DNA from 4 places in the Kocuria sp. cx-455 genome. Region 1 is predicted to be linked to each of the others. Evidence: riboswitches for the same ligand, from Rfam matches in the RefSeq annotation. Region 1 holds a riboswitch; each other region holds the start of a gene.

Region 1 (7,670 bases):
CGTTGACGCGGTGGTCGCCCACAATGCGCGCTTTGTACATCGTGGGGTTGTGGGTGGCCACCGTGCGCGCGTTGCGCCAGAAGCGGTCCAGGGACTTGGATCTGCCCACAGCGGAGGCGCCGAGCAGGTCGAAGATCCCGTCGGTGACGTCGCGCACCAGTTCCGGGACAACCACCTGCGCGTGCGCCACCGGCACCTCACACGCGTTGGTCAACTCCTGGGGGTTGGCGAGAAGGGGCTCGCCCCCGAGCACGCCGATGGCGGCGTCGAGCTCACGGGCCGCCTGAAGAACAATGGCCCGCGCGGCGGCAGTCTTGGCACCGAGCTCACCCACGCGCTGCAGAATCTGCGGATCCTCGCACGCGACAGATCCCGTGCCGGTGTTGAAACCGCGGGTGCGCGAACGCACCAGGTGCACGCCCTCGTCGATCGCGGCCTTGGCAATGCCGGCCTCGACGGCGAGGAGCACGAGCTGGAACACGGCGGTCTCCTGGGTGGCCCGACCGTCGCGGTTGCGCACGTGGTCCGCCGGAACCCTGACCCCACGGAAGTGGGTGGTGCCCGTTCCGGTGAGTTGCTGGCCGAAGCCGTCCCAGTCATCGAGCAGTTCAATGCCGTCCCACGAGGTTTTCACCAGCGCGTGCGAGCGCTCCTCCAGACCGGGGATCTGGGCGGTGACCTGGATCCAGTCGGAGAAGATGGAGCCGGTCGAGTAGTACTTGGTGCCGTTGAGTTCCCACTCGCCGTCGGTGGTCCGGGTGAGTGTGGTGGCCGCGGTGCCCAGGGCCGCACCGGATCGCTCGGTCGCGGCATTGCCCACGGTCTCACCGTCGGCAATGCGTGGGAACCAGACGTCGGATTCGTCGGAGCCGAGACTCGCAATGAATCCCAGGTGTGAGCGGTACACGTGTGCCACGTTGGAGTCGGCGGCGGCCAGAGCGATCAGCAACTCGGCGACCTGCTCCAGGCTGGCACCGTAGCCGCCCCGCGAGCGCGGGACCGTGAGCGCGCCGAAACGCCGTTCATTGAGCCATGCGAACTGCTCGAACGGAAGGATCCGTTGTTGTTCGCGTTCCACAGCCCCGCCGGCAATGCGGTTGAACACCGGCTGGAACACGTCGAAGAGGTCGCGGGTGCTCAGGGGCTCCGCCACGTCCAGCTGATGTTTGGTGGGGGCCAACTGTTCTGTGGTCCGGGTATCGATACTCATCTTCTCGGGTGTCCCTCGCGTTCTGTCGCGATGCTCCGCACCGTCGACCGAGAGCAGCCCGGCGCACGGGCGTGACCGTGCGAACCGCGGGAGCTGAAAAGCTGTCCATCGGTCGTGGCGGAAGCACCGTCCCGGTATCCGGGTGGTTGCTGCGGCGTTGACGAGCCACGTCTCTCGGCCGCTCTTGATGGCGTTACGGGTTCAGGCCATCACGGGCTCAGAACGACTGTCAACACACGTGACGTTCTATGACCGCCAGAACGCCCCGGTCACCCGGGACAGCGCATGAAGGTCGTCCACGTGGGCGAGTTCGCGGGCGGAGTGCATCGACAGCAGTCCCACGCCCACATCCAGCGTGCGCATACCCAGCCGGGTGGCCGTAATCGGTCCGATGGTGGAACCGCACGGCACGTTGTTGTTCGAGACGAACTGCTGATAGCTCACCCCGGCGCGCTCGCACGCGTCCGCCCACAGCCCCGCACCCACGGCATCCGTGGTGTACCGCTGATTGGCGTTGATCTTGAGCAGCGGCCCGGCACCGGGTTCCGGGGTGTTCACGGGGTCGTGGTGCCCCCGGTAATTGGGGTGCACCAGGTGCCCTGCGTCCGCGGACAGGCACACCGATGCGGATAAGGAGCGCCGGTAATCGTCCTGCGATTCGCCCCGCGCCGCACTGACCCGGACCACAACGTCCTCCAGGAACGGACCGGCCGCGCCCGAGCGTGTGGCGGAGCCGACCTCCTCGTGGTCGAATGCGGCCAGCATCGAGATCTGCAACGCGGAATCGAGGTCCTCGGCACTTTCGACCATGGCGTGCAGCCCGGCGTACACGGAGGACAGGTTGTCCAACCGACCGCTGGCGAGCAGTTGCCGCCGCTGCCCGATCAGCTCCGGCCTCTGCGTGTCCGCGAGCACCACGTCGTAACCGACGATGCGCTCCGGGGTCACCGATGCCTCGACCGTGTCCGCGAGCAACCCCAGCACATCGGCGTCCTGAACCGACCCGGTCCCCCAGATGGGTTGCACGTGCTGTTGCTTGTCGAGCTTAAGACCCTCGTTGGCCGCGCGATCCAAATGGATGGCGAGTTGTGGAATGCGCGCGATGGCCTCGGTCGAGCACAGGTGCTGCGAGAGTTCACCGTTCTCATCGCGGACCACGAGCCGCCCGGCCAGGCGCAGATCCCGGTCCAGCCACGAGTTCAACAACACCCCGCCGTAAACCTCCACCCCGGCCTGGTACCAGCCGTGGGACACCGTGGTGGGTTTGGGTTTGAGCTTGAATCCGGGTGAATCCGTGTGGGCGCCCAGAATTCGGTAGCCGACCCCCGGGCGAAGATTGCGCGGGGCCACCCATGCGACCAGCGCGCCGTCACGAATCGTGAAGTGCCTCCCGGCGACGTCGCTCCAGGCCTCGGTCTCGTTCAGTTGCGTGAATCCTGCTCCGCGCAGCAGCTGCGCCGCGGCCTCGACCGCGTGGTAGGAGCTGGGCGATGCCATGACGTAATCGCCCAGCGCGCGGGCGTAGCCGAACGGGGCACGGTGAGAATCCAAATCAGAAACGCAGTGTGGGGCCATGCAGCACAGTCTAGGGAGTGCGGTCCTGGTTGCTGGAAGAACCGCCCCCGCGGGGTCCTTGGTTCGGGCTCGTCGTCTTGCGCACGTCCAGCAGGCCCACCGGGCGCCCCTGACCGTCCTGGACCGTGTACGGGCCGTACTGCTCGGGCAGGGAGAGGTAGTTATGGGTGCGGGGATCCACCACGAATGCCGCGAGTTCGGAGCCGTTCTGGCTGACCACGAGTGGCCGCTGAGCGAGCGAGGGCAACCGCGGCCGGGGCGGCAGGATGATGGTGCGGGAGGTGGCAATCCGCGCCTTGCGCGCCATCCGGAACACGACCACAAGGAATATCCCGTTGATCGCAAGCGTGAAGAGGACTTCGATGGGCCCGCCGCTCGTATCGTTGAGGTCCGCCAGCCCGACCATGGCCATGAGTGTGACCGTGCAGTTGTTGACCACGTGGAGGGCGACCGCCGCTTCCAGCCCACCGGTACGCCACGTGAGCACCCCCATGGTGATCGCCATGATGGCAATGGCGGTCTGTCCCCAAACGTCGTAGAGGTGCCCGGCGACGAACAGCGGCACCGGCAGGAGAATGGCCCATGCCGGGTGCTTCAGCCACCGGCCCACCGTCTGCATCAGATAACCGCGGAAGACCAGTTCCTCCGCAAAACACTGAATGGGCACCAGCACCACCACCATGAGCAGCAGCCAACCCCACTGGGGCGCCACGGTGAATTCTATTGCCTCGCCGCCGGCCATGAGGTCGAGCAGGATGGACAGGCCATTGACGATCACGAAAATGGCCAAGGCCGCGAGTCCGCACCGGAGCAGCCACTTCCAGCGCAACCGCCCCGTCACCGAGTGGAGCAGCCCCAGGGGCCGCGGACCCATGATCCATCTGGCCAGGTACGCCGCCGGTGCCAGCAGCGCGACTGACCCGAATAGGAAGAAGAAGATCAACGGATCCAGCTGGTTCACGCCGGTCACGTCATCGAGCTCCATGGGGTTGTCCATGAACAGGATGATCGGAATGGCGAACAACACCGACAGGACGAGGAACAAGAAGAACAGGATGGCGCCCTCGACGAGCGGCTTCCACCATGCGTGGTTCCGATCCGCCCGGCCCAGCCGGTGATACGCCAGCGTGCGCAGCTGTTCGGGCGGTACCGGGGACGGCGCGGGTGGCTTGCTCCAAGGCGCGGGATGCTGGCTCATGGTCCCACGCTATCGGTCGCCGGTGCGCGGTGCGGTCATTGTCACGGGCGTGTGCAGCGGACGTGTGTCCCTACACCGCGTAACGGTCCACGAACGCCGCCAGGATTTTCTTGGGCTGATCCACCTCGGGGCCGTCCTTGACCCGGTCGATGACGGTGTGGGTGTCCTCCGGCCGGAAGTACCCCAGATCCTTGTAGGCGACCACCCGGTTGATCAGACCCTGCGGATCGAGTTCCGGGTGGAACTGGGTGGCGTAGAGATTTTGTTTGATCCGGTACATCTGCACCTCGCACACGGTTCCGGTGGCCAGCAACACCGCATTGGCGGGCAGCGATCGCGTGCCTTCCTTGTGCCCCACGTACGCGGTGAACTCCCCCGGCAGGTGGCACAGCAAGGGGTCCTTGGCGCCCTTATCGGTAACCGTGACGGTGATCGGCCCCACCTCTTCGCTGCGGGTGCGGTCCACCACCGCCCCCTGGTGGGTTCCCAATGTGCCCACGCCGTAGCAGGCGCCCAGGAACGGGAAGTCACGGGCCACCACCTCGTCCAGGAGAGCGCTGATCCATTCCTCGGCCCGGTGCTGCGTGGCCGATTTCTCCTCCGCAGGATCCGATGAGTTGAAGGGCGAGCCGCCCACAATGATTCCGCTGTACTTGTCCAGCTCCAACTGCGGAACCGGGCCCTTCTCCAGTCGCACGTGTTCGAGTTGGGATTCCTGCAGGCCACCGAAACGCAGCACGGCATCATATTCCTCCAGTGCCACATCGTTTTCGGGCCGGGTGGCCAGCAGTACAAACGGTTTCATGACCTCATCGTAAGCACCGTTCCGGCACCCGCCTCGCGCGCGCCGGTGTGCGTCACGCCTTGTTGTGCCTTACAGCCGAATGACACCTGGTTTCGGTTCTGAAAACTCCGGCTCACCCCCTTGACTTCCGTCTTGTGATCCAGTTCACTATCTTCATATGGAATTTAGATTTCACATAGCGAAAATATGGGGAATGCAATGACGCTCAGCGAGTTCAACGACACGGATCGACGGACGGCGGTGGAGACCGTTCGTCCCGCTCTGGACATCCAGCGCTGGATCGAGGAGATCGTGGCCGGCCGGCCGTACGACACCATCGACGACGTCCTGGCCGCCGCCCGCGATGCCGCTCACCCTTTCACGGACGCAGAGCTCGACCAGGCGTTGTCGCACCACCCCAAGATCGGCGAGCGCGCCGCCGGGGAGTCCAAAGAAGCCGATCTCTCCCGCAACGAGCAGGCCGGGCTGGGTGAGTCCACGGCGGACCTCAACGCCGAGCTCGCCCGGGGCAACGCCGAGTACGAAGAGCGCTTCGGCCAGGTCTTCCTGATCCGTGCCGCCGGCCGTTCATTGCCCGAGATTTTGTCAGAACTGCAGCGCCGCCTGCAGAACACCCCGGAAGACGAGCGCACCGAAGTTGCCGAGCAACTTCGTCAGATTGCACTCCTCCGCATCGAAGGGATCCTGTCATGAGCTTCATATCCGCACACGTTCTTGATTCCGTGCACGGCTGCCCAGCCCAGGGAATCGACGTCACGCTCCTCACCGGCGAAGGCCAAGAACTTGGCACCGCCACCACCAATGAGGACGGCCGAGTCACCGAACTCGGCCCAGAGACCCTGGAGTCCGGCCATTACCGGATCATTTTCGCAACCGAGCCGTACTTTGCCGGGCGCGAGCTTGAGACGTTCTATCCGTTCGTCTCAGTGGATTTCTCGGTGCGACAGGAGCAGGGCCACTACCACGTGCCCTTGCTGCTGAGCCCGTTTGCGTATTCCACATACCGCGGCAGTTGACCCAGGAGCCGACCCCGTCGACGATTGCCGATCCACTCAGACAGCACACTCAATTTCCTCACAGGAGTAGATCACGATGACCGAAGTAGTTCTCGGAAAAAACCAGTACGGCAAGGCGCAGAACCACGTGGTGCGCATCAACCGTGACAACGACCGCCACATCATTCGCGACCTGGTGGTCACCTCCCAGTTGCGCGGTGACCTGACCGAGGTGCACACCAAGGGCGACAACGCCCATTGCGTTCCCACCGACACCCAGAAGAACACGGTGTTTGCGTTTGCCCAGCAGTACGACATCAAGTCCCCGGAGGACCTGCTCCTCAAGCTCTCCGATCACTTCACGGGCGAGTTCGAGTGGATCACCGGCGGCCGTTGGGCAGCGGACGAATATCGCTGGGATCGCATCAATGACAATGACCACTGCTTTGTCCAGAACAAGCAAGAAGTCCGCACCTCCGTGCTCGTCACGGACGGTGACAAGAAGACCGTGATCTCCGGTTTCAAGGACCTCACCGTCCTGAAGTCCACCGAGTCCGGTTTCGAGGGTTACCCCAAGGACCAGTACACGACCCTGCAGGAAACCACGGACCGCATCATGTCCACGGACGTGGCGACCCGCTGGCGGTACAACACTACCGATGTCGACTTCGACGCTGTGTACGAGGACGTCAAGAACATCATGCTCACCAAGTTCACCGACCACTACTCCCGTGCGTTGCAGGAAACCTTGTATCTCATGGGCAAGGCCGTCATCGAGGCTCACCCGGAAATCGACGAGATCAAGTTCTCGTGCCCCAACAAGCACCACTTCGTCTATGACCTGAGCTTCTGCGACCTGGAGAACAACAATGAAACCCACTACGCGGCTGATCGTCCGTTCGGCCTGATCGAGGCCACCGTGCAGCGCAAGGGCGCTGCCGAGGACGAGCACGCCTGGATGGGCATCACCGGCTTCTGCTGAGCCATCTGCTCCACCACCGATGTGTCCCCGCTTCTTGAGGCCAGGGCGGGGACACGCCGGCTCACTCATTTCTAGGAAGGCTTCCCAATGTCACAAACCGCTACGACCGAGGTCAAGCGGCCCGAGGACGAGTACCTCGGCGCGGGTCCGAGCTTGGGCTACGGATTCCAACACGTTCTGACCATGTACGGCGGCATCATTGCTCCGCCGTTGATCGTGGGTGGCGCAGCCGGTCTGTCCACCAACGAGCAAGCGCTCCTGGTCGCTTGCTGTCTGTTCGTCGGCGGCCTGGCAACCGTGCTCCAGTCCTTCGGCATCAAGTTCTTCGGTTCCCAGTTGCCTCTGGTCCAGGGCACCTCGTTCGCCGGTGTGGCCACCATGACCGCAATCGTCAACGGTGACGGCGGGATACAGGCGGTTTTCGGCGCGGTGATGGCATCAGCGGCCATTGGCTTCCTGATCGCGCCGTTCTTCGCGCGCATCATCAGATTCTTCCCGCCCGTGGTCACCGGCGTGGTCATCACGACCATTGGTCTGTCCTTGTTCCCCGTGTCCGCGCAGTGGGCCATGGGCGGAGCCGCCGTCGCGAATTCCGGGGATGAGAACGCGATCTTCAAGAACGTTTGTCTGGCCGGTGCCACACTGTTGATCATCACGCTCCTGTCCAAGGTGCGCAGCGCGATCGTCTCACGACTGTCCATCCTGTTGGGCATCGTCCTGGGCACGCTCTTCGCCTTGGCCATCGGCATGGCCGACTTCTCCCGAGTCACGGACGGCGCCGTGTTCGCCCTCCCCGAGCCCCTCGCGTTCGGCCCGCCCACCTTCCAGCCCGCGGCCATCATCTCGATGACCATCGTGGTGCTGGTGATCCTCACGGAAACCACCGCGGACATCATTGCCGTGGG
Region 2 (7,670 bases), on a different contig from region 1:
TGGCCTCGGTGACCTCGGACCCGTCGGTCTGCATGTAGACGGTGTAGACACCCGGCTCCATGCTCACCTGCAGGTCCACGTCGATCACGCCGCCCTTGTCGGCCACCAGATGGAACTCGTGATCCCCCAGCCACACGTTCACATGGGCGAAGGCCAGCGGAATGGAGGTGAAGGAACGCCAGCCACGGATGAACTCGGCGGAGTCGTCGGTGGCCGCGATCAATTGCCGGGTCTTGAGCAGCACACGTCCCAGCACGCGGACGTGCCGGGTGCTGCCGTAGCCGTCGAAGGCGAGCATGGTGGGAATGTCACCGCGCTGCTCGGCGCGCGCTTGCCGCCACCGGTGCAGCCTCTGCTCCCACCGGTAGCCAATGTTGATGGCCTCCTCCGTGACCTGATCCACGGTCTGAAAAAGGTCCCCGCTACCGGTGTGTTTCGCCATGCTTCACAGTCTCCCACAGCTGTTCCCGCCCACGACGCCGCCGCGTACCGCGCCACGGTTTGGTCCGGTCCGCGGCGGTACCAGGGATTCGCGAGCGCCGTCGGCGTAGCACTCAGCCGCGTACATAGCGCGGGAAGCGCTCGGGACGGTCGATGGGCTGGGTTTCGGGGGCCATATCGATGCCGAGGTCCTTGGCGAAAATCAAGCGGGTGCCCGTGTACACGCGTTCGGTGCGCTCGTTGAGCTCGAACACTCGGGCACCGCGCAGGGTGTGTTGATCCCGGGTGCCGTCGTTGAGACCGTACGTGCCGAAGCCCGTTCCCGGCCCGTACCCGAGTTCGATGCCGAAGTAGTTTCCCATGTAGGTGTTGATGTGATCGTGACCGCAGTACATGCCCAGGATGTCGCCGCGTTCCTTGGCTGCGGCGTAGATACCGGAGTTGATCATGCCGGTGTAGACGTTCTCGTGCTTCTCCCCCACGATGCCGTGGCGCTTCACCGCGGCCGCGTGGCCTTCGTCGTCGGAGGTGAACTGCTGGCCGTACCACATGTGGTGGTGCTCCCACGTGGGGATGTGGAAGTACATGAGACCCGGGATCTTCTTCCCGTAGCGGCGTTCGGTTTCCGCAGAGAGGTCGTTGTACCAGCGGATCTGCTGGGGGCGGATCCAGTCGTAGCCCATGAGTCCCTCGCGATCCTGGCCGCCGGGCTTATCCTCCGCGTAGCGGCCGGAATCCAGCAGCCACACGGCGAAGGCCGGGGTGTTACCCCGGGAGGCGCGAATCAACAACTGGGCGTTGGATGAGCCGAAGACTTTCTGGTCGTCACCGGGGTTGAGGTTGTGCTTGTACTGCCGTACGAACTCGACCAACTGGGGTTCGTACATGCTCGTGCCGTTGTCCTCAGTGGAGTCCTCTTCGTGGTTGCCGAACGTCACGGCCCACTTGATGCCCCGGGATTCCATGGGCAGCACCACGTTGTTGATGGCCTGCTTGACCTCCCGATTGGTGCGCGGGCCGTCCTGGGTGTCGTTGAACTGGACGATCTTGAACGTGCCGTTCCCACCGAAGGACAGCGGTATCTGACCGTGTCCCCGTCCGTGACGCTGGGCCACCGTTGCCGGTGCCGCCTGGGCGGCGGTGGGTAAGGCGCTGAGGGCCCCTGCAGCGGCGAGCGCGCTGCCTCCGGTGATCAGGGTCCGGCGGCTGGGGCGGGAGGTGTTCTCGGACATGTCGCGCTCCTGGTGTGAGGAAATCCTGGCTGCCGTGGGCGGCTGATGACTCACACCGTAGGGAGCGTGCGTTAAGAGGCCGTGACCTGGGGGTTTCGTGCAGGCGCACGGTTGGGTTTGGGGTGGGAACCCAGCACCGTGGTGGGATCGGGCAGTGTCTCCGGGTGGGCCATGTCCCATGCGCGCACCGCTTGCACGCCGATGCCCCGGGGGCCGGTGCGGCGGGTGTGGCCGTGGATCAGGAGCATGGTGGGGGCGAACAGCACGGGGCCGGACAGGGCCTGCGCTTCGTCGAAGAAGGTGCAGTCCACCGCACCCGAGCCGTCGTCCACGGAGATGAACACCACGCGTTTACCGCTGCGCATGGGCGGGGTCATGGTGGAGACCCGCACCCCTGCCACCACTACTTCGGTGCCGCTGCGCAATCCCAGCAGATCCTCCGCACGGGTGACCCCGTAGGAGCGCATGATGGCGGCGTGGCCGTCCATGAGGTGGGCGGAGACCTCGATGTTCATGGTGTCCAGTTCCGCGCGCACTTTTTCCTCGGTGCTGGGTTCGGGTTGTTCCGGCGGCAGCCCGGTCAGTTCCAGGTCCCCCAGTGGAAGGCTCAGTTGGCCGGGGCCGGGTTGGCCCTTGGCGGAGGTACTGCGGGAGGTGGCCGGTCGATCGGCCCGCCGGGTCAGGTGGGTCACCAGGTCGGTGCGGGAGGCGCGGGCGCCGGAGATGTTCAGGAGACTGTCCAGGGCCCCGGCCGAGGCCAGTCGTTGCAGGCTCCGCCGGGAGGGCCTGGCCCGGGTGCGCACATCCGTGAGGGTGGTGTAGGGCTGACCGGCCACGATCCGTTCGATTTCCGTGCCGCTGATTCCGGTGATGCTGGTGAGGGACATGCGGATCCCCCAGGCGCCGCCGCGGGTGTAGGGGATGCCCTCGTCCAGGTCTCCGGGTTCCACGGTGCCCGGTCGGGGGCTCACGGGTTCAATGCGGTGGTGGTCCACGCTGCGGTTGATGTCCGGGCCGAGCACGGGGATCCCCATGCGCCGGGCCTCCCCCACGAGCAACCGGGCCGGGTACATGCCCGGGTCGTGTTCCCAGACCCCGGCCATGAAGGCTTCCGGGTGGTGGGTTTTCAACCATGCGGACTGGTAGGTGGGTACGGCGAAGGCCACGCCGTGGGCCTTGCAGAACCCGAAGCTGCCGAACGCGTGCAGGATGCCCCACACCTTGTCCACGGTCTGCGCGTCGTAGCCGCGGGCGAGCGCCCCGCTGCGGAAGGTGTCCTCCACGCGTTGTTCGGTGTCCGAGCCGAGCCTGCGCCGCCATTCATCCGCGGTGGCCAGTCCGCAACCGGTCATCCGGTCCATCATGCGCATGATCTGCTCGTGGTAGACGGCCACCCCGCGGGTCTCCCTGAGGATGTCCACCAGGTCCGGGTGGGGATATTCGGGGGTGCTCCAGCCGTGGCGGGAGTTGAGGTAGGGGCGCACCATGGACGCCTGCATGGGCCCGGGGCGGAACAGGGAGATGTCCACGATCAAGTCGTTGAATTCCTCCGGGCCCATGGTGCCGATCAGTTCGCGCTGTCCCGGGGATTCGATCTGGAAGCACCCCAGGGTGTGGGTGGAGCTGATGAGCCGGAAGGTGTCCGGGTCGTCGCGGGGTATGGCGTCCAGGTCCGGGGCGGGGCGCTCGGGTTCCATCCGTGCTACTTCCTGGACCGCGTAGGCCAGGGTGGATTGCATGCGCACGCCCAGGATGTCGAGCTTGATCAGGCCCATGGGGTCCATGTCGTGTTTGTCGAACTGGGACATGGGCAACTCGATGCCACTGGCCTGCACCGGCGTGCGGTTCAACAGGGTCGCGTCCGAGAGGATCACCCCGCACGGGTGCATGGAGATGTGGCGGGGCAGCCGGTCCAGGCGCTCGGTCAGATCCACCAGCAGGTCCAGCTGCCGGTTGGCCTTGAGCTCATCGGCCAGACGAGTCAGTTCGGGGCGCTGGGCGATTTCTTCGCGCAGGGTGGCCCCCGGGACCCGCCACAGTTGCTCCGCAATATGGTCCACGATCTCCTGCCCCAGCCCCAGGGCCAACCCGGCATCCCGCACGGCGCCCCTGGAACGGTAGGCATTCTGCATGCTCATGAGCGTGACCCGACTGCTGCCGAAGCGCTGGAAGATCTCGCGGTAGATCCTGTGCCGTTGCGCGCTCTCCATGTCGATGTCGATGTCCGGCAAGGTGCTACGCCGCGGTGAGAGGAAGCGTTCGAACACCAGGTCGTATTCGAGCGGGTCCACAGGGGAGATTCCCAGCAGGTGCACCACCAGGGACGACACCGCCGACCCGCGTGCCGCGTGCCGGACCTTCAGCCGGGTCATCAGGTCGGAGACCTCCGAGACGGTCAGGAAGTACCCGGCAAACCCCAACTGCGCGATCACGTCCAGCTCACGCTCCATCCGCGAGCGCAGCGATTCCCCGCTCAGGCCAGGGACGGTGCGGTCCCAGTTCTGGTGGGAGTGGAAGCGTTCCAGGCCGGTGTAGCAGCGGGTTCTGAGTTGGGCATCGGGGTCCCCGCTGAGACCGATGACAGAGGCCTCAGGGATCACGGGCTGTCCCACGTGCAGGTCCGTGACGGGGTCCTGGCTGCAGCGTTCGGCCAGCCGGTAGGTGTCCGCGAGCAGGTGCGCGGCCCCGGAGACACCCAGGTTTGCGGCCGAGGAGATCTCGTGGGCGAGCCGGGTCATCTGCGCGGTGTCTTTGAGCCAACCCTGCCCCGTGGGTTGCAGTACCCCGGGGTCCGAACCGGCCAGCTCCCCCAGGGACAGCAGGGTGCGAGCGGCATCCAGCACGTCCGCGGTGACGGCTTGCCCGGGGTGGGCGTAGCGCACGGCGTTGGTGAGGATCACGGGCAGCCCGGCCTCACGCCCCACGGTGAGCATCCGCACGGCGTGACCGGTGCTGAGGGTGCTGCCCTGCGGTGCCAGGTGGGTTGCGGTCTCCACGATGAGGCATCCTGCCGGTAGTACGCGCTGCCACGCGCGCAGGGCCGTGCGCGCGGCCCGGTAACGGCGCCGGGCCAGCAGAGATCCCACGTCCGAGTCCGGGCCCGTGAGCACCACCAGGCCGGGGGCTGCCCCGCCCGCCGCGCGGTGTACGTGGCGGGCGATCTGTTCCCGGGTCAGTCCGATGGGGTGGGCGCCATGGTGGTCGTGGTCACGGTGAGCCGCGGACACCAACCGGCACAGGGACGCGTACCCGGCCCCTCCGTTGCCACCGGTGGCCAGCACCACCACGCGCCCGATCACCCGGGGCGAGGGCACGGCGCCGCGCTGGGGACGGCCGTTCTGACCCTGCTGGCCGGTGGCGGCCCGGGAGTGCTTGCCCGACGACGCCGCTCCCGGGCCCAGCAGCGCCAGGTCCACTCCCAGCACGGGAGCCACCCCGTGCTGTTGGCAGGCCAGCACGTGTTTGACCACCCCGTACAAGCCGTCCCGGTCCGTGCACGCCAGGATCTGCGCCCCGTAGGACGCCGCTACCTGGGCGAGCTCGTGGGGGCGAGCCACGCCGTAGTGCGCGCTGTAGGCGGTGGCCACGCGCAAATGAGGGAAACGCATACCTCATATTCGAAACTTTGTTCTATTAATGTCAAACCCCCTGGTCAACCACGAGCCACCACTGACCGGTGACCTCATGACGCACCAGTTCCAGCGTGCGAGGCACCACGGCCCCGCGCTGAGCCGCCTGGACGCGCCAGTGTTGCCGATCCACCACGGACTGTCCGCTTTCCCGCGGAACCCTCTCTTCCACCTCCCACCAGCGGCGACGTTCGTACCAGCGCTGCGGCGGGGCCGTGATGCGGTGCAGCCTGCCGCGAAACACCAGCTCGCGCGGAGCTCCCGCTGCATCGCAATGCACCTCGCACGGCTGCCCCCATCCCTCGTCGAGCCGCACCGCGCCGTGCGTCTCGTTCCGCGTGAGGTCCGTATGGTTTACCGCAGCCAGTACCGTCATGACTCGTTCACCCTCCCGGTGTATTCGAAACTTTATTCGACTACCGTGAGGGTGCCAAGGGTCGCCGACACGCATAAGCGGAACGCTCCGGTGGCCCTTGCGACGGCCGGCGGCCGTGCCGTGCGAGGTGTCGTCGGACCAGCAGTCATAAAACTTCATCGTTTGTGGCGCTCGACATGCGCGTGGTTACGTTGTCGCCATAAGAATCACGAGTTCCGGTGCGAAGCCCTGGCTGGCCGGACGGCAACCCTCAGACGCTGTCGTGGGGTGCCCCAGGTGATGATTCGGCCCGCCGTCAGTTCCGGCGCGGGCAAGGACGGCGTCCGGTCCAACATTCCGTGGCGCCCCGTCATGAGGAGTGTCATGGCCCCCGCCACCGCCCCGGTGCCCACGGTCACCGATTCATCATCAGCCCAGCGGACCCAACCCGCCACGGATCACGCGCTCGCGAGCGTGGGATCCGCAGTGCGTGACAAGAAGCGCGTGCTCGCCGCGTCCTTCGTGGGCACGACCATCGAATGGTACGACTTCTACCTCTACGGTGCCGCCGCAGCCCTGGTGTTCAGTCACTATTTCTTCCCGCAGGGTTCGGGCGTGGGCTCGATCATTGCCTCGTTCGCGACCTTCGCCATTGCGTTCTTCTTCCGGCCCCTGGGCGGCATCATTGCCGGGCACCTGGGTGACCGGATCGGCCGCAAGGCCCTGTTGGTCGCGTCCCTGTTGATCATGGGCGTGGCCACCACGGTGATCGGGCTGCTGCCGGGCTTCTCGCAGATCGGCTGGTTCGCCGTGGCCCTGCTCGTTGCCTGCCGCATTGCCCAAGGGTTGTCCGCCGGCATGGAGTGGGGAGGTTCCGCGGTGCTCTCCGTGGAACACGCACCCAAGGGGTTGCGCGGACTGTTCGGTTCCTTCACGCAGGTGGGTTCGGCGGCCGGCATGCTCTTGGCCACCGCGTTCTTCGCGATCATGCAGGGCGTCACCACCGCCGAGCAGTTCCAGGCGTGGGGCTGGCGCGTACCCTTCCTGTTCTCCGCAGTGCTCGTGATCATCGGCCTGATCATCCGCGCCGGCATCGAGGACGCCGAGGAGTTCCAAGAGGTCAAGCGCGAAAAGGCCGCCGCGACGTCGCCCGTGCGTGAGGTGCTCACCCAGCACACCCGCGGCGTGATCGTCTGCATCGGTCAACGCATGATCCAGCCGGCCATCTTCTCCATCCTCACCGTCTACACGCTCACCTACGTGACGCAGCAGCGCGGCGCGAGTCAGTGGGTCATGATCTCCATCCTGATCGCCGCCGCCGTGGGCCTGGTGGGCGGCCCGTTCTGGGGCTGGCTCTCCGACCGCGTGGGACGCCGCCGCATCTCCATCATTGCCGCGGCCGCCATCGGCGTGTTCGTGTGGCCCTACTTCTACTACCTGGACCACGGGCCGCTGGCCTTGCTGCCGCTGGTGTACCTGATCGGCATGGCCGTGCTGCATGACAGCATCTACGGCCCTCAGGCCGCTCTGTTCGCCGAGCAGTTCCCCACCCACCTGCGCTACTCCGGGGTGTCCCTGGGTTACCAGGTGGGCACCATTCTCTCCGGCGGTCTGACCCCCATGATCGCCGCGTGGCTCGTGGCCACCGGCGGCTCCCCCTGGCTGCTGTGCGGTTACTTGAGCCTGCTGGCCGTGATCTCCGTGGTCACCGGCCGCATGGCCAAGGACACCGTGACCGACGCACCCGAGATCGCTCAGTACTGACTCGGCACCACCCGCACACGCGCCAGTACCAACCCGAAAGGATCCCTTTTGCCCCGCCCCTTGCTGCTCAATGCCTTCGAAATGCCCGTGCCCGTCCACCAGTCCCCCGGACTGTGGCGCCACCCCGAGGACCAGTCGCGCAACTACGCGCAACTGTCCCACTGGGAGCGGGAGGCCCAGATCATCGAGAACGCGGGCTTCCACGGCCTGTTCCTGGCCGATGTCCTGGGACTCTACGACGTGTACGGC
Region 3 (7,670 bases), on a different contig from region 1:
CTCGAATTCGGCAGTGCACGCGTCCGGGACAGTATTGTTCGCGATGCCGCCCGCGATTTGGTTCACCCCGCCGGTGGTGAACGGCACGGGGTAGGCATCGTCGAAGGGGCCGTTCTCCCGCCAGTCCGTCGCCAATTTCCGGTAGAACTCAGTAAACCGCCCCGCGTAGTGGATGGCGTTGACCCCGTTCGGGGTGAGGGAGGAGTGGGCCGCCACCCCGTGGAAGCGGGCCTCGAACAAGTTGATGGACTTGTGTCCACGCACCACCCGCATGCCGGTGGGCTCGCCCACGATGCAGCACCACGGCCGGATGCCCCGCTCCCCCAGACGGCCGATCATCTGCTGCGCTCCGAGCAGGCCGACCTCCTCGTCGTAGGAGAGGGCCAGGTGCAGGGGCTCGGCCAGCTCCGCCTCGAGCATCCGCGGCAGCCTGCTGAGGACCACGCCCAGGAAGCCCTTCATGTCCGTGGTGCCCCGGCCGTAGAGCCGGCCGTCCCGCTGCTCGGTGGTGAACGGGTCACTGTGCCAGTCCTGCCCGTCCACGGGCACCACGTCGGTGTGCCCGGAAAGCACCACGCCGCCCTCGGTGCTGCCGTCGCGGGCCGGGATGGTTGCGAAGAGGTTGGCCTTACGCACCCCGGCGGCGTCTTCCTCGGGCAGGACCAGCGGTTCGACGCCGGCGCGCCGCAGCTTTTCCGCCACCCACTCGATGAGCTCCACGTTGGAGTTGCGCGAGGTGGTATCGAAGGAGACGAGGCGGCCGATCCAGTCAAGAGAGGAAGTCATGAGCAGACTCTAGGCGTAGGCACCAGCGGCCGGTCAACCCTCCGCCCGGGCCCGCTCACCGGCCCGCGCCGGCGGCTACCTCTTGACGACCCGGGCGGTGACGGGGGTGTGGTTGGCGAAGATGTCCTGCACCGGGCAGCGGGCCTCCACGGTGCGCCCGAGCTCCTCGTAGCGCTTTTGCGACTCCGGGCCCGTGATGGACACAGTCAACCGGACCTCGCTGAAGCCCGGGCGGACGGTCTCGTCCGCGCCGAACAGGCCGCGGACGTCCAGGTCGCCCTCGGCGCCGATGTCGATCCCGTCGAAGCGGATGCCCAGCTGGTGGGCGTAGAGCCGGTAGACCACCACCTGGCAGGAGATCAGCGCGCCCAGGGCGTACTCGACGGGGCTGGCGGCGGTGTCCTCGCCGGCCAGGGCCGCGGGCTCGTCCACGGAGAACTCGTGCTTGCCTGCAGTGATGCGCGTGGCCACCGGGCCGGTGCCCTCGCCCGTGATCTTGAACGTCAGCTTGGCGCTGGCGGGGCTCTTGGCGATGGTGCCGGACCAGGCGGTACCCGCCTCGTCCAGACGGTCGGCACGATCCTGGGCGAGGTCACGCAGAGCTGTTTCGGTCATGACGGAGTCCTTCCTCTCGGCGCACGCCGGGGCGGAGCGCCTTACTTACGCCGCCCGGCCGGGCCGGCGTCGAATCGTCACCTGGGGCGCCCCGCTAAAGCGACGAGGGTTGCCGTCCAACCAGCCAGGGCCAGGGGTTGGAGCCCTTGATTCCGCAGGCGATCTTGCCAGATCGGGAGGTCGGGATGCGCAACGGAGCGTAACGGGAGGACTTCTGGGGCACCGCCGACAACGCATAGTGCTGGACCGGGCGTGAAGCCCTCGCAGAAGATGTCGATCAATCGTGCTGGCGGGAGATGAATCCCGCCATCCCGGGGACTGTGAAGGCGACGACCCCGTGGTCCGGTGCGTAGATCAGCCCCTTGCTGATCAGATTTGCACGGGTCGGTCCCAGGCTCCTGCCTTTCCGCTTCAGCCGGTTAGCAACTTCGCCTGATCCGACCCCGTCGTCTCCTTCAGGGCACATGGCCCGCAGGTACTGCTTCTCCGCCGCGGTTGTCCGGTCCCACCGGGCGCGGAAGAAGCCGTTGTCCAGTTGTCCCTGGCCGACAGCTACCCCCATCCGAGCGTCTTCGAACTCGATCGCGGCCCCGGTCGCTGCGTTCCATGTCTCCTGACCGAACTGTTGGATGAAGTACGGGTAGCGACCTGACGTCGTGACGACGTAATCAAGAGCATCGGCACTCCAGTCAACACCTTCCTTGCGAGCGGGTTTGAGGATGGCCTCGCGGGCACCGTCGCTGTCGAGTTTCTTGATCACGCTGTAACGGAAACGCTCCGAGTACGATTTCGCCTCCGCCAGGGTCTGGGGCAGGCTGGGTAGACCCGCCAGAGCGAACAGTACCGGCAGGTCGTCGGTCGCAGCGGACTGCATGACGGCCGCAAGGGTCTGGATCTCCTCGGAGCTGAGGTCTTGAGCCTCATCGATGAGCAACGCCAGACTTACCCCGTCTTCACTGGCAGCCAAGGAGACATCGCGGACCAGTTTGCCCAGATCAGTCAGCAGAAAGCCGCTGTCTGCGGCGCCACCAGTAGCGCCGCTCAGGTCGACACCGAAGTTCCAAGTGCCTGTGGTGTCGTACGAAGCCTTGAATGAGAGAGCAGTCTTCAGGGCGCGAAGGAGCCTCTTCCCCGCAGACGGTCGCGCCAGGTCCGACAGGGGGCCGTACAGCCCTTCGCCCACCATCTCGCGCAGAGCGCGACCAGAACCAGCTTCGAGCTGAACGGTGATCCAATCCCGCGTCTCGGCATCTCGGCGCAGCCGCGACAGGAGAACTGTCTTCCCGACTCCGCGTAGGCCATAGAGAATTATCGGCTGATCCGTCTTGCCTCGTTCAGCTCGTTGCAGGGAAACGCTCCAGGCATCGATGACATCGTTGCGTCCGACCAGGGCAGACGGCTTGCGACCGGCTCCTGGGGAGTAGGGGTTGCGCACAGGATCCATTAAGGCCCTCCCGGGGGATAGCGAAGTCTAGGGGAGTATAGCGTTTTGCTATACTCCCCTAGACTTCGCTAGAACTCGCGGGCAGGGATGCTGGAGCCGCATCTGGTTCAGTTCCGGGCGCGAAGCGGTCCCCCTCGTAGACTGCCTACGAGACCCCCGACCCCACGAGTAAGGCACCCACTCCCGTGTTCAACCACGCCTCCTTCATTTGGGGTGCCGCGGACATCCTGCGCGGCACCTACAAGCAGCACCAGTACGGCGATGTGATCCTGCCGTTCACCGTCCTGTTCCGCCTGGACGCAGTGCTCACCCCCACCAAGGAGGACGTGCTGGAGGCCATCGGCCCCACCTACGTGGACACCGAGCCGCCCCTGGCGATGATCCGCAACCGCACCAAGCAGGCCGGCAACGAGCACACCTATAACTTCTTCAACCGCTCGCGACACACGCTCAAGACCTTGCAGGGGGACCCGGACAACCTCGAGGAGAACCTGCGCGACTACGTCAACGCGTTCTCCGAGAACGTGCGGGAGATCTTCCAGAAGTACGAGTTCGAGCAGACCATCTCCGGCCTCGCCCACCATGACCTCCTGCTCCAAATCCTGCAGCACTTCACCAAGGCCAACCTGCACCCGGACGCGGTGTCCAATGAGCAGATGGGCCATATCTTCGAGGAACTGATCCGCAAATTCGCGGAGGCCTCCAACGAGACCGCCGGTGAGCACTTCACCCCGCGCGAGGTCATCGACCTCATGGTCACGCTGCTGCTCCACGACGACGAGGAGCTCACCACCCCCGGCATCGGCCGCGACGTCTACGGTCCGGCCTTTGCGCGCAAGTCGATGCCCTCATGGAACACCGCACTAAGACTCAATCCACCGATCAATGGTGTAATCAAAGGGCATCTTCCCGAAGGGGCGGACAGTCACTATATATTGTGGAGGGATAGGAAATGAAGCATCTCGGTGATAATGAATGGCTAGGTGATTTCTGGCTCCCTGAACGCCCCGACGACACCGTAGCCGGGCTGTTGTGCGTTCACAACCACAAACCTATTTTGATTCTGTTAGGGCAGCTGGGCCTTTTTTCTGCACCGCGTATCCCCATCATCCACGGTGCGCTGGTCGCTGGACAACCGTTTATCACGCTTTTCGACGCGGTAATCGATTCGGAATCCCAGCCAGGAGTTTTCAATGCCTGCAGTGTAGATCTTACCGGGCAAACCCTGCAAGCCAGTTGGATCGTGTACGGGCACTGGCTTACCGAACAAAGTCGTGTAACACACGCGTTTGTTCACCTCACCGGCCTGGATACCTGGGCACAAGTACCCCCTCCCTCGGTGGAACCATGCCTCGAAGGCCCCGGCAAACAGCCGGAAGTTCCAGCTATTGCCTTGACCTCTCTAGAAGGGGCCCAGCTTGGTAGCTTGCGGTTGAAATTCCGGGCGGAGCACACTGTCGAGATGGGTCTGACGGCTACGAAAAGGACTGCTCAACTGGAATGGGTAGCGGCCGAACCTATGACTTGCGAGGACGTTACTGAGAACATCGTTATTCCCCTCAAGCAGTTCTTCGCCCTCATCCGCACCGGGCCAGCTGTCATCGACCGATACCGGCTCCGCGTTGCTGACGTTGCTGGCATTTCCCTGGAAGTCGATGGCTGGATGGTAGCTGACTCCATTGAGGAGCGACGCCACGAAACGAACGCAGTCCGCAGGACAGAGACCGGTGTGGAACCCATCGCCAGGTGGTTAGAGCGCTACAAAACTCTCGGGCGGGCGCCTACCACCACGGCAAATGCATTAGCCGGTCACTATCCCTTCCTCGACGGTAAATTCACCACGATGGCCATGACCTCAGAAGGTTTGCACCGCAACCTTCACCCCGAAAAGTGCGGGCTCACTCGCGCACAAACTAATGCGGCCAAGCGAGCCATCAAAGCGGCCACGGATATTGACGAGGCCACCAAGGAGAAGCTTTCATCGTTGCTGGGAGGACAATTAAGTCAACCAAGCTTTCGAAATCGCATCGCGCAGCTCCAGGATGATCTCCAGCCCCTCACTCAGTTTTTGTGCGGTCCTACTCCAGAGTTGCAAAATTGTTGGTCTCAAAAAGTAGTAAGGCTACGAAACGACTACGCCCATGCGCTGCGGGATGAATTCGAATCTGGCCTAACGCGGGTACTGGCCTCATCGCTCACGCTGCTGGTGGCTGCACGTTGTTTAGTCGAAGCTGGGTACAGGCCGGAACAGCTGTCCGAGTCTTTTCCTAAAACTCGTGCTGGGCAAAACCTCATCCACTACGGGCGTGTTTATCTTCCTTCGCTTTACGGTCCTATAAATTTCAAAACAAGCAGCTGATCTCGACTGGTGTCCCCTTATTCTGAGGTGGTGGGAGCTATTCTAGGGTCATTTTGAGCTGCTGCGAGCAATGGTATTAGAGTGCAATAGTTGATTTCAGTTGATGCAGCCACGATCGTTGCGCTTGCAATTCCTCGCGCTCGGATTCGCGGCCCCGCCCGGGCGGGGGTCGCCCGGGGCCGACCGTATACCAGCAGTGCCCGACGCTCGACCATCCTGGGTGGCGACAGCGCCTTCGTCTCTGGTCCCACGGATACGGTTACCAGGTGCTCCAATCCGTCCAGGCGCGTTGGAATCCGCTGATGCTCATGGTCCAGTAGCTGTCTTTGTATTTCTTTCCGCCCCACATCCAGAGATCCAGGCCGGCGTCAAATATCTTGGGCGGAGGCCTTGGGCCGATTTAAGATCGAGATTTGCTGGTCGATTTCATGGCGTCACTACCGGGCTGCTGCTGGAGACGAGGTCTCGCCAAGAGGCAGCCTTCTGCACCTCGGTCTCGTAGGCGATCAGGTAGCCCCACCGCTGGTCCGCGAATTCGGGCACGGTGAGCAGCTCGCGGATGTGACGTTGGGCGGCGGTTCGCTTGGCTTGTACGGTCTCGTCGTGCTCTCCGGCGTCGTTCTTTCCCTCGATGATCCAGTGCACACCGTCTGTGTCCAGGGCGAGGAAGTCTGGGTAGTAGGTGTTCCGCGGTGTGTAAGCGATGCTCGCGCCGTCTTGACGTTCCAGGCGCAGCCACCAGTTGATGTCCTGAGACTTGTCCAGCACCTGCGCGAGAGCGTATTCGCCGGAATAGGAGTCGAAACGGGCGGCGACGAACACGTTCTTCGACCAGCCCCCGTACCAGCGGCGGACCTTAAACCTCGTACGGTCGTCGATCTGTTCGTGGACGCGATCCCCTGAGGGGAGTGTGATCTCCCAAGTGTGGGGCACGTCCACGGAGGCGACGGTGGTGCTGGTCCGAGCGGTGGCCTCGTGGTCCCGGATTACCTGGGTCAGCATGTCTCGGATGCGTCCGGTGGCAGAAGCCAGGGATTTCACGGTCCAGTCGGTGGTGTTGGCCTCGCGCAGGAACGTGGGCACCACAATGGCACGTACCAAGGTGTGGTTGTCCTGTGTACGGGGCAGTGCCTGCAGGGTAAGGGCGGCGCGCTCAAGTTCGAGGGCGACGTCACCGAACGACACGGGGGTGGACTCCACATTGGCCTGCTCCACTGAGCGCAGACGCAGGCGGGTCTTGAGCGTGTTGACCAGCACCTGCTCGCGCTCAAGCACATCCCCGGGATCATGAACTTTCCGGGCGTAGTAGCGGATGGTCTCGTCCGCGATCTCGGCCAGGTTCAGCGGGGGCACGGTGCGGGCCATGGTGACCCGGGGGAAGCGGACGTGAAAGCCTCCGGCGTTGCGGTACCGCTCGGCGAGGCGGACCACTTCACGCTCGGGCACGCGCACGGTGCGATCGAGGTCCGTGTCATCGTTGATTTCTACGAAACGGACATTGGGTAATCCGATGCCGGACTCGGCGGGCTGATCACCGCCCGTCCCGGGGGCATCCTCGGATTCATCCGGTGAGATGGCGTCCTGTCGACCTGCGGTCAACGCCGACGGCGGCACGGGTACAGGCCTGGTCTTCCTCTGCTCCGGGGTCACCGCCTTCTCGAGGCCGAACTCCTTGAGGACCTTCTCCGCGCTCAGGTGCGCTTTAACAGAGGCGTGGCTGAGGATGTCCAAGGTGTCCACCTGTTTGTCACCGGTGATCGCGCCAAAGGGAAGGCGGAGTCCGCGCCCGATGGTTTGCTGGGTGAGCGTCTCGGAGGCGAGGGCACGCAGTGTGACCATCACGGCGATGGACTTCACGTCCCAGCCCTCCTTGAGCTTGTTCACGCTCACCACCGCCCGTACGGTGGAGTAGGGCTGGTCGAGATCTTCGAGGCGCTGCTGGGTGAGCGCGTCGTCGTGGGTATTGTCTACCTGGAGCACGGCATCATCGGATCCGAGGTAGGCAGGTGTCCGGAGCAGCTGGGCAACGTCCGTGGCGTGGGAGACATCGGCACACACCACGAACAGGACGGGGTTGATCTTCTTCGAGTGGGGATGCGCGAGCACGTGGTTCTTGTAGGCGTCCTGCTTGATACGCAGTAACACAAGGGCGTCCTGGAGCTGCAGCTCCTCGCCGCCGATCTCCGGGTAGCCGGAGGCGCGGTACGCGATGACTGGGGTCTTCACCATCCCGTCCGCGATAGCCTGCCACAGCGGGTAGCGGAACACCACGTGGTCATTCTTGGACGCGGACGCGGTAAGGCCCACGGTGGCGGCAGGTTGCAGGTCCTTGATGGCCTGGTGGAAGGCCTTGGCCTGGGCACCGTACAGGTGGGATTCGTCTGCGAACACAACCAGGTCCTCCTGGTCACGCAGGTACTCGAACAGGTTGCCGGAGGTCTCGTCGAACCGGCGGATGCGCCGCTG
Region 4 (7,670 bases), on a different contig from region 1:
CACTGTCAACGCCAGCTCACGGACAATATTTGGAACTACCTCTCCGGCTCGGAGCTCGAGACCGGTCCGGGGGAATCATCGCCGGAGCCCGCGCCGTCGGGGTCGCCCACTACGTCGGGGGCGCCCGCCGCGTCGGAGTCTCCCGCATCGGCAGAATCCCCGGAATCCGCCCACGTTCCGTCGAACACGGCCACGCCGGCGCCGTCCGCCACGGTTGAGTCCGCTTCACCCGCCCCCTGAGGGGTCACCGCTGTCGACCCGTTCGCATTCCACGGAACGCGGTTCCGATCGCCGCCGACGCCGCTCGATCCAGTTCCGGTCCCGGTCTCATCGCCCCGGGGCCGGACCGGTGCCGGAGTCTCGGTCTGCTGCGGTTGGCGGTCATCCGGCCGCGCGTCCGCCTCGGGCACCGCTAGCCGTGCGGCCTTTCGCCGTACTGATTTCCTGGCCGCTCGCTTCTGCCGGGCTTGCGCCTTCTTGGCCTGTTTGGCTTCTACCTTGGCGGCCCGGGCGGCCGCGGAGGCTTCTGCACCGTGGCGCTGCTGGTCTTCGGGATCAGAATTGCCCCGGGGCGGCTCCTCCAGGGAACTGTTCCACGGATTCTTTCGATAGCCCTCGCGTTCGAGCCACGGGCCCAGGATGTATCCGATCACGCCGCCCGCGGTGATTTCGGCGCCGGCCCACAGGAACACGTGCCACGCATTGGGCCCGATGTCCGTGAGCCTCCCCATGCCCAGCGATCCCTGGGACAACCAGGCGAGCAAGGCCACGAGACCCGCGCCGATCGCGGCGATGAACGCGACGGTCAGCACGGTCGAGACGATGAACGTGAACCACCGCATGGGCAACCTGATGGCCATCCAGTCGTCCAGGTGATTCTCGCCCTCGCGCAGGAACCACCAGCCCGCGAGCACTCCGGCCAGCACCGGTAGCACCACCACGGCGGGGGCATAAACCCACGGACCCCCCTCCGGGAGGGCCGCAAACGGCGGGAACTGCGGCAACGCACCCAGTGACGTCTCGAATGGCGAAGTGAGTGCGCCCTCCCCGACCGAGAATCCGGCCCCGCTGATCCACGCGGCGGACCACACGATCATGTTGGGCAGATAGCCGAACTGCAGCGCCGTGAGGGCGGTGTCACCGGCGGCGCCCGTGCCCAACCGCTGGTACACGGCAATGATCCGGTCCCAATTCCACACCAGCGTCACCGCGGTGACCAACGCACCCGCGGCGATCATGGCCACGGCGGACAAGAACCCCGCGCGTACCACGGCCCAGAGGTAGGAACCCGCCCACCTGGAGTACTGGCTGGTGCGCTGGATCCACGATGCGGCGTCGGCACCCAGGATCGCGGCCAATGAGCGCGATACGCTCCACCCCCCAACCAAAGTCCCCAGGCCCGCGGGAATCAAGGGGAACACCGCACCGGCCGGCACGCTGACCGAGACGTACTCGGTGCTACTCACGAGCGCCACGAGCGCTCCGATCAGCGCGTAGCTGACCATGCCGGCACAGAAGGGGATGAGGAACTGACCGCGCCAGCACGCGCGCGCAATCCTCCTCCCCGCGATGACCGACAGGGCGAACGGTATGAGGGTGAGGCCCAGGGGGACCAGGGTGAGAGTTCCACCCCCGGAGGACAGGTCGATGCCCTGGATCGCCGCCATGGTCAACGGCGTACAGTGCGCCACCAGCCACACCTGACCCGCAAGCTGAAGTCCGCCCAACACACCTAACGAATCGAACCCGCCGGCCAGCCACACCGCTGCCATCACCAGCCCGGTGAGTAACAAGCTCACGGCCGCCACGGCAATGAGTTCAACCACTCCTTGCAACCACAGGGGCATGGGGAATCCGCCCTCACGGCCGCCCCGGGGAGAACCGGGCGAGGGCGGTGCGGCGGGTGAATCTCCGGGGTCATTGTTTCGACGGCGCTGCGACCGCTCGCGAACCCCGGACAGGGTGCTGGAAAAGGTGGGGAAGTTCATCGCCCCCCATCTTTCCACGTCCCCACCGGAGTTGGCCCAGACTTCACCGACAGGTCACCGGGGCTTGGACGTCCGGTGACCCGACCGGGCCATCGTGTTAACCGTGAAAATCGCAGTGGTTGCCGAACAATTCCTCCCCCACGTCAACGGCGTAACGCATTCCGTGGTGCGAGTCCTGGACTACCTTCGGGCGCAAGGCCACGAAGCCATGGTCATTGCCCCGTCCTACGACAAGTTCAGCACGTTGGGTTCCGTGGCCACCCTCGACGGTGTCAGGGTCCAACGCATTGCATCCATTCCGCTTGCCGGATACCCGGACGTGCGGGTGGCCAGCTGCACTGTGGCCCGCATGCAACGAATCCTGACCCGTTTCCAACCGGACGTCGTTCACGTTGCCTCACCCTTCGTCCTGGGGTGGCAGGCCATTCAAGCCGCCAAGAACCTGGGATTACCGTGCGCCGCCGTGTACCAGACGGACATCCCCGGATACGCGGCGCGGTACGGCGCGCCCGTTCTGGAAAACGTGTTGTGGAGCCATGTGCGAAACATGCATAATTCCTCGACCGTGACCCTGGCACCGTCAACGGCCGCCATTTCGCAGCTGCATGCCCACGGTGTGCAGCGCGTGCGCATGTGGCGGCGCGGGGTGGACACTCGCCGGTTCGATCCCGCCCGCCGCGATCAGGACTGGCGCGAACGCGTGGGCGGCGGGCGCAAGCTCGTGGGCTACGTGGGTCGTCTGGCACCCGAGAAGCAGGTTCAGGACCTCGTGGTGCTGGACTCGCTGCCCGACACCCGGTTGGTGATCATCGGGTCGGGACCGGAGAAGGAGATGTTGCGCCTCATGCTTCCCAACGCGTACTTCGCGGGCTTCCTGGACGGTGACGCACTGGCCACCGCCATGGCCTCCCTGGACGTGTTCGTCCACTCCGGTGAACACGAGACCTTCTGCCAGACGATCCAGGAAGCCATGGCCAGCGCGGTTCCCGTGGTGGCGGTGGGTCGAGGAGGGCCCGTGGACCTTGTCGATTCATCCCGCAACGGTTGGCTGTACAAGCCCGGCGACACCGAGATGCTCCGCGCTCGCGTGGTGGATCTCGTGGGTGACAACGCTAAACGCGCCGCCTTCTCCCGCACCGCGTACGACTCCGTGCAGACCCGCACGTGGACCGCCGTGTGTGATCAGCTCATGGATCACTATGCACGGGCACGAACCATTGCCTCGCGCGCGCGCAGGTTGTCCACAACATCGCCGTGATCCGTGGTGCACAAACGATTCGTTGGTTAACTTTTGGTGACGTTATGTGACATTCCCTGGTTTACCACGCCGTCGACCCGCTACGCTCGAATCCAGCTTCACGAGATGCGCTCTGGCGCGCGGTGTTAACACCGCGCGCCCGTTGGGCTCCAACCCGGCGCGCGCCAACCCTCGGTTCAGGGGTGGTTTGGATGACGAAGCGGCTGTGGCGCAACCGCGTGCGCAGCAAGAGCCTTTCTGTATGAAAGCACAACACTGATGAAGAACATTCAACAACTACGCGCAACGACCGAGTCCTCTCGAGAACAATGGGTTGACGTCACCGTCGACATCGACCCCGACCACCACGTGGTGCGTCTCACGGACTCCAATGGGGACGTTCATGAATACCTGAGCGGCAACGTTCGCGCCCTGGTTCACGCAACCGCCCACAATCGCGGCCGCGCCCAGTGGTGCGAGAAGTACCGTCAGCTCCTGGTTCCCGGAGCGTCCAACGTTTCCGGCGGTGTTCCGTTCTACAAATTGGAACCGAAACCGGTGGCGCTCAGCGCCTGATCGGGACCGAACGTGCTGAGGCCCCGCACCATTGGATGGTGCGGGGCCTCAGTCGTGTATTCACACCGTGCCTAGTGCGCGGGCGAATCATGATCAACGATTCTCAGGCCAGCAGTTTGGCCACCAATGCGCTCGCGAACTCCTCGGAGATGTCCCCGTAGTTCAAGGAGAAGTCCTCGTCCACCTTGGTCGGCAGCAGACCGGAACACAGCACCGCGGCCCGGCCGTAAAGCCCCGGCAACTCCGCGCCGATCGGCACGGACACCAACTGCAGCTCCGAATCGTAACTGACCAACGGTGCCCCGTTGTCCCGAGCGGCCAGGTGCTTACCCAGTGCGGAGGACACCGGGCGGGCGTGGCCCGAAGCGACGTCGGCCTCGGTGCGGAACGCGTAACGGGTGCGATGGTGGTGATTGATGCGGAACAGCCCCGCCTGGTTACGGTCCTCCGTGGCCTCCCATGTGGCGTCTTCGGGAACGAAGTGCTCGGCCACGCCGTTGTACTGCATCTCGATCAGCGGCAACGATTCCACGACCGAAGACAGGGGTGGCAATGTGTCGAGCATGACGGGTCCCGCCTCGTAAACCACATCGCACGCGCCATGGGGAAGCTCGTCACGCAGAGCATCCAGGTCCACGTCCTGCAACAGCGTGGTTGCGTGGTCCTCGGGCGAGAGCACCACGACCTCCGCGCCCAGCGATTCCGCGATGCCCGTCACCGTTTCCTCCTGCTCCGCACGCCAGCCGCCGGTGAGCAACACGGAACCATCCACCAACTGTGTCAGCGCGGGTGAGCACACCTGCCAGCGACGTACGGTCCAGCTGCCGTCGCGAATGACTTCCAGGAAACCCAGGGCCTGTAAATGCCCCACGAACCATTCTTCGAAGCGTTCGGAATCCTCGGCCTGGCGGGCGACGATCGACAGGCTCCCCCGTTTGCCGCCACCCAAAAACGTCAGCGCGTCCTTTAACGGTGCCCAGGACCCGGGATAGTCGCCGTAGTCGGGACCGATGAACTGCAAGGACTCCACCGAACCGGTCTGACCGACCGCGGACAGCTTGGTGAGCCGCCCGGGGTAGCGCTTGGTGAGCCCGCAACGGCGGCAGCGTCCGAAGATCCACGGCGCCTTGGCCTTGGGGTCCATGGGCGGCAGGATCACCTTGTGCTTGCCGGTGCTCAGGCACGATGGCCCCTCGGGTGCGGGAAGTTCATTGCTGCGCTCGGGGTGCATCAGACCCTCGGCCGAATGCCAGCCCGCGATCCCGGGGACCGTCACGTGCGGTGCGTCCGGCGCCAGTTCCACCGAGTCCATGTTGTCAAAGGAACCCTGCACGTATTCATCCGGCAGCTCGTCCAGGGTGGTCGAGGTGACGGGCCACAACGGCTCCTGCGCCACGTGCACCATTTCACCCTCGTAGCCCAGCGAGCGCTGAGTGATGTAGAAGGAGCTGTCACGGACGCGGAATTCCAGGCGCTGTTTGACGGTGCGCCCAGCCTTGAGCACCAGCGTGTAGTCGCTGGGCTTGAGCGTCTTGTTGTCCCGGATCAGGTCCGAGCCCTCCAAGCTCACCTGGAAAGGTGGCACTCGAGGGGCCGACAGTTTGGTGGACATCAGCTTGAACGAGTGCGGGTTCCGCCATTCGCATTCCAGCGACAGCGGATCATCGGAGTCCGAGGTGACCGTGATCTGCGGTGGCCGCAACGCCGAGAATCGTCTCACATCTCCCGGGATGCGCAGGCCACCGGACAGCGTGACGGCCGGCACCAGGCGGGGCACCAGCCCGGCGAAGTTGTCGTTGGCAGTGAGCATCGGGTCACCGGCGCGCAGCACCTGGACATCGTCGAACAGCACCCAGTCCTCGGGCAGTCCGTTCTCCCCCGGGCCCACAATGCGGTAGTCCGGTGAGGCCGAGTCATCAAGGATGGCGGTGATCTGCTCGACCCATTCTGGTTTGTTCTGCACCAAGATCCGTGACGGCCACGCGGCAGGGATGTGATCCACCGAGATGAACGTGTCCGAGTAGGCGTCCTTGGCGAACACCACGACCGGCCGCGGGTTCCGGGTGATGGCGGTGTCACCGTTGCTGAGCGTGAGTTCACCGGACAATAACGTCTCGTTGGACATACGCGAGTTGTAGGCGGAGATCCCCAAGTACGCGTCACCGATGTAGGACAAGAACATGGTGCGCGGCCCGGCCTCGGTGGCCAATTCCACTTCACGCCCGGAAATCATCCGCTTGGGCACCACGAATCCGAGCTCGAAGATCGGGTTGCCCACGTAATCGGTTCCGTCAGTCATGGACAGGCTGACACTGCGGGGGCCCAGGTGTCGCGAAGCTCGTCGCTCCGTGGCAACCGCCGCGGCGGCGTCGTCGTCGCGGGAGGATTCCCACGCGCCCAGCTGAGCCAACGCGACCTGGAGGCCGGCGTCGCGAGTGAGCGGGTTGGACCAGATGCGACGCATGCCCTTGGAAACGTCCGTGTCCGCGATGTCGAGCCAGAAATCCACGTAGATTCCCAGTTCCTGGGCGCTCATTCCCTGGGCCGTGGTCAGCTCGAGGTCCTCGAACATGCGGTGCAGCTGCCGCAGCTCGGCCTCCCCGAACATTGTCTGGGACAGCGCCAGGCCCACGGGCCGATGGTTCACCGCGTGGGCGGAGGGCAGGCCGAACTGCCCGTCGAAGAGTTCCAACCAGTATCGCAGGGCGTCCCAGTACATCTCGGAGTCCTTGCGCACGGCCGTCTCCAGGGCCTTGGCGTTGTCCTGACCGGCTTGCAGTAAAATCGCCAACGGTAGGTAGAACGCCGACACGGATTTGTTTCCCGTGCGGGCCGCGAGCGCGGACATGTGCCGCCCGGCCAGGGAGAACAGGGCCAACAATGCCACCACGGGCGGCGGCCCGATCCTGTTGAGGTCGTTGAGCTGACGCCTGGAAGCCCGGTACCAGGCTTCCGTCAGCTTGTTGAAGGCGTCGAACATCGAACGGCGAGATCCGTCCGCCACCAACAACGGCGTCACGGAATCGGCCATGGCCCGCAAAGCGGACGGCCCGTCCAAACCGAATTCCGCCCCGATCTTCTCGAGGGTTTTGTCGTCCAGGTCCAGGTGGACCAGTTCACCGGATGCCTGCGTGCCACAGAAAGCCCTGGCCACAGCGTCGTTCCAGCGTAAATACTCAACTTCTTGGGGTCCCGATGCAATGGCGTGGTCTCCCGTGTGGAGCCCGGCGGCGTCTGCCACGAATCCTCCGTCTGCGCCCAGTGGCGCGGTGACAATAAATCCAGTTCACCATGATTATAGGTTTCCGACGCCGCCTCGAGACGCCGGTGTGACAGCCGCCATCACCGCGCGCGCCCTGTGCGTGTCCCCGGAGGGCGGTACGGTAATTGGCATGGATGGTGACGTACGTTTCGCGAGCGCTCGGCCCACTGGGCTCACAACCGACTGGCGCAGTGAACTGTCCCGCATCGTCCCCGGTTCCGATCACGATCGGGTGGTGACGGACCCCGAACACGGCCCACTGGTCGCCTTGGAATTGAACCTGTCCCGGGTGCAGCATCGCGGCCCCCGCGCTTGGCAGCAGGACCACAACGCCGTACCGGTCACATTGACGGCACGCCCGGTGCTTCGCGGCCAACGCTCCGGCTGGATCCATACCGGCATCGACTGGGGCAATTTGGCCAATCATGCCCGCTCCGGGCGGCTCACCGAGGATCAGTTGGATTGGTTCGAGGAGCTGAGAGCGCTGTCCGAATCCCACCGGGGTTCGTACGCCGTGGACCGGCACCAGCTCCACATGGAGCGCTACACCTCTCCCCTGCTGTGGCCCATCCTGAACCGCGCCGAGGTGCTGGGCATTCCTTTGGTC

Evidence for each region. A riboswitch is a leader RNA that binds a small molecule or an ion and turns the genes downstream of it on or off. The one in region 1 is predicted to bind S-adenosylmethionine.
Region 2: linked by a shared signal. The riboswitch ahead of AC3ENJ_RS01355 (MFS transporter) and the one ahead of AC3ENJ_RS11720 (acyl-CoA dehydrogenase family protein) in region 1 are both predicted to bind S-adenosylmethionine.
Region 3: linked by a shared signal. The riboswitch ahead of AC3ENJ_RS06370 (OsmC family protein) and the one ahead of AC3ENJ_RS11720 (acyl-CoA dehydrogenase family protein) in region 1 are both predicted to bind S-adenosylmethionine.
Region 4: linked by a shared signal. The riboswitch ahead of AC3ENJ_RS05150 (hypothetical protein) and the one ahead of AC3ENJ_RS11720 (acyl-CoA dehydrogenase family protein) in region 1 are both predicted to bind S-adenosylmethionine.

Annotation. Positions count from the first base shown of each region.
Region 1 is NZ_JBYIPM010000007.1:164,560-172,229, reverse strand. It holds gene AC3ENJ_RS11720 (acyl-CoA dehydrogenase family protein) at 1-1,210, opposite strand, end outside; SAM riboswitch class I at 1,313-1,404, opposite strand; gene AC3ENJ_RS11715 (M18 family aminopeptidase) at 1,457-2,785, opposite strand; gene AC3ENJ_RS11710 (CPBP family intramembrane glutamic endopeptidase) at 2,796-3,983, opposite strand; gene AC3ENJ_RS11705 (glutamine amidotransferase) at 4,054-4,788, opposite strand; gene uraD (2-oxo-4-hydroxy-4-carboxy-5-ureidoimidazoline decarboxylase) at 4,987-5,481, shown strand; gene uraH (hydroxyisourate hydrolase) at 5,478-5,804, shown strand; gene pucL (factor-independent urate hydroxylase) at 5,881-6,765, shown strand; gene AC3ENJ_RS11685 (nucleobase:cation symporter-2 family protein) at 6,853-7,670, shown strand, end outside.
Region 2 is NZ_JBYIPM010000001.1:282,736-290,405, reverse strand. It holds gene AC3ENJ_RS01375 (App1 family protein phosphatidate phosphatase) at 1-442, opposite strand, end outside; gene AC3ENJ_RS01370 (metallophosphoesterase family protein) at 555-1,673, opposite strand; gene AC3ENJ_RS01365 (DNA polymerase III subunit alpha) at 1,745-5,281, opposite strand; gene AC3ENJ_RS01360 (DUF6504 family protein) at 5,313-5,678, opposite strand; SAM riboswitch class IV at 5,883-6,001, shown strand; gene AC3ENJ_RS01355 (MFS transporter) at 6,042-7,421, shown strand; gene AC3ENJ_RS01350 (NtaA/DmoA family FMN-dependent monooxygenase) at 7,470-7,670, shown strand, end outside.
Region 3 is NZ_JBYIPM010000003.1:180,259-187,928, forward strand. It holds gene argE (acetylornithine deacetylase) at 1-786, opposite strand, end outside; gene AC3ENJ_RS06370 (OsmC family protein) at 862-1,401, opposite strand; SAM riboswitch class IV at 1,438-1,553, opposite strand; gene AC3ENJ_RS06375 (ATP-binding protein) at 1,679-2,836, opposite strand; gene AC3ENJ_RS06380 (type I restriction-modification system subunit M N-terminal domain-containing protein) at 3,031-3,801, shown strand; gene AC3ENJ_RS06385 (ApeA N-terminal domain 1-containing protein) at 3,798-5,204, shown strand; gene AC3ENJ_RS06390 (DEAD/DEAH box helicase) at 5,631-7,670, opposite strand, start outside.
Region 4 is NZ_JBYIPM010000002.1:285,671-293,340, forward strand. It holds gene AC3ENJ_RS05140 (cell division protein PerM) at 36-1,847, opposite strand; gene AC3ENJ_RS05145 (glycosyltransferase family 4 protein) at 2,092-3,246, shown strand; SAM riboswitch class IV at 3,343-3,484, shown strand; gene AC3ENJ_RS05150 (hypothetical protein) at 3,505-3,801, shown strand; gene AC3ENJ_RS05155 (hypothetical protein) at 3,905-7,042, opposite strand; gene AC3ENJ_RS05160 (DEAD/DEAH box helicase) at 7,131-7,670, shown strand, end outside.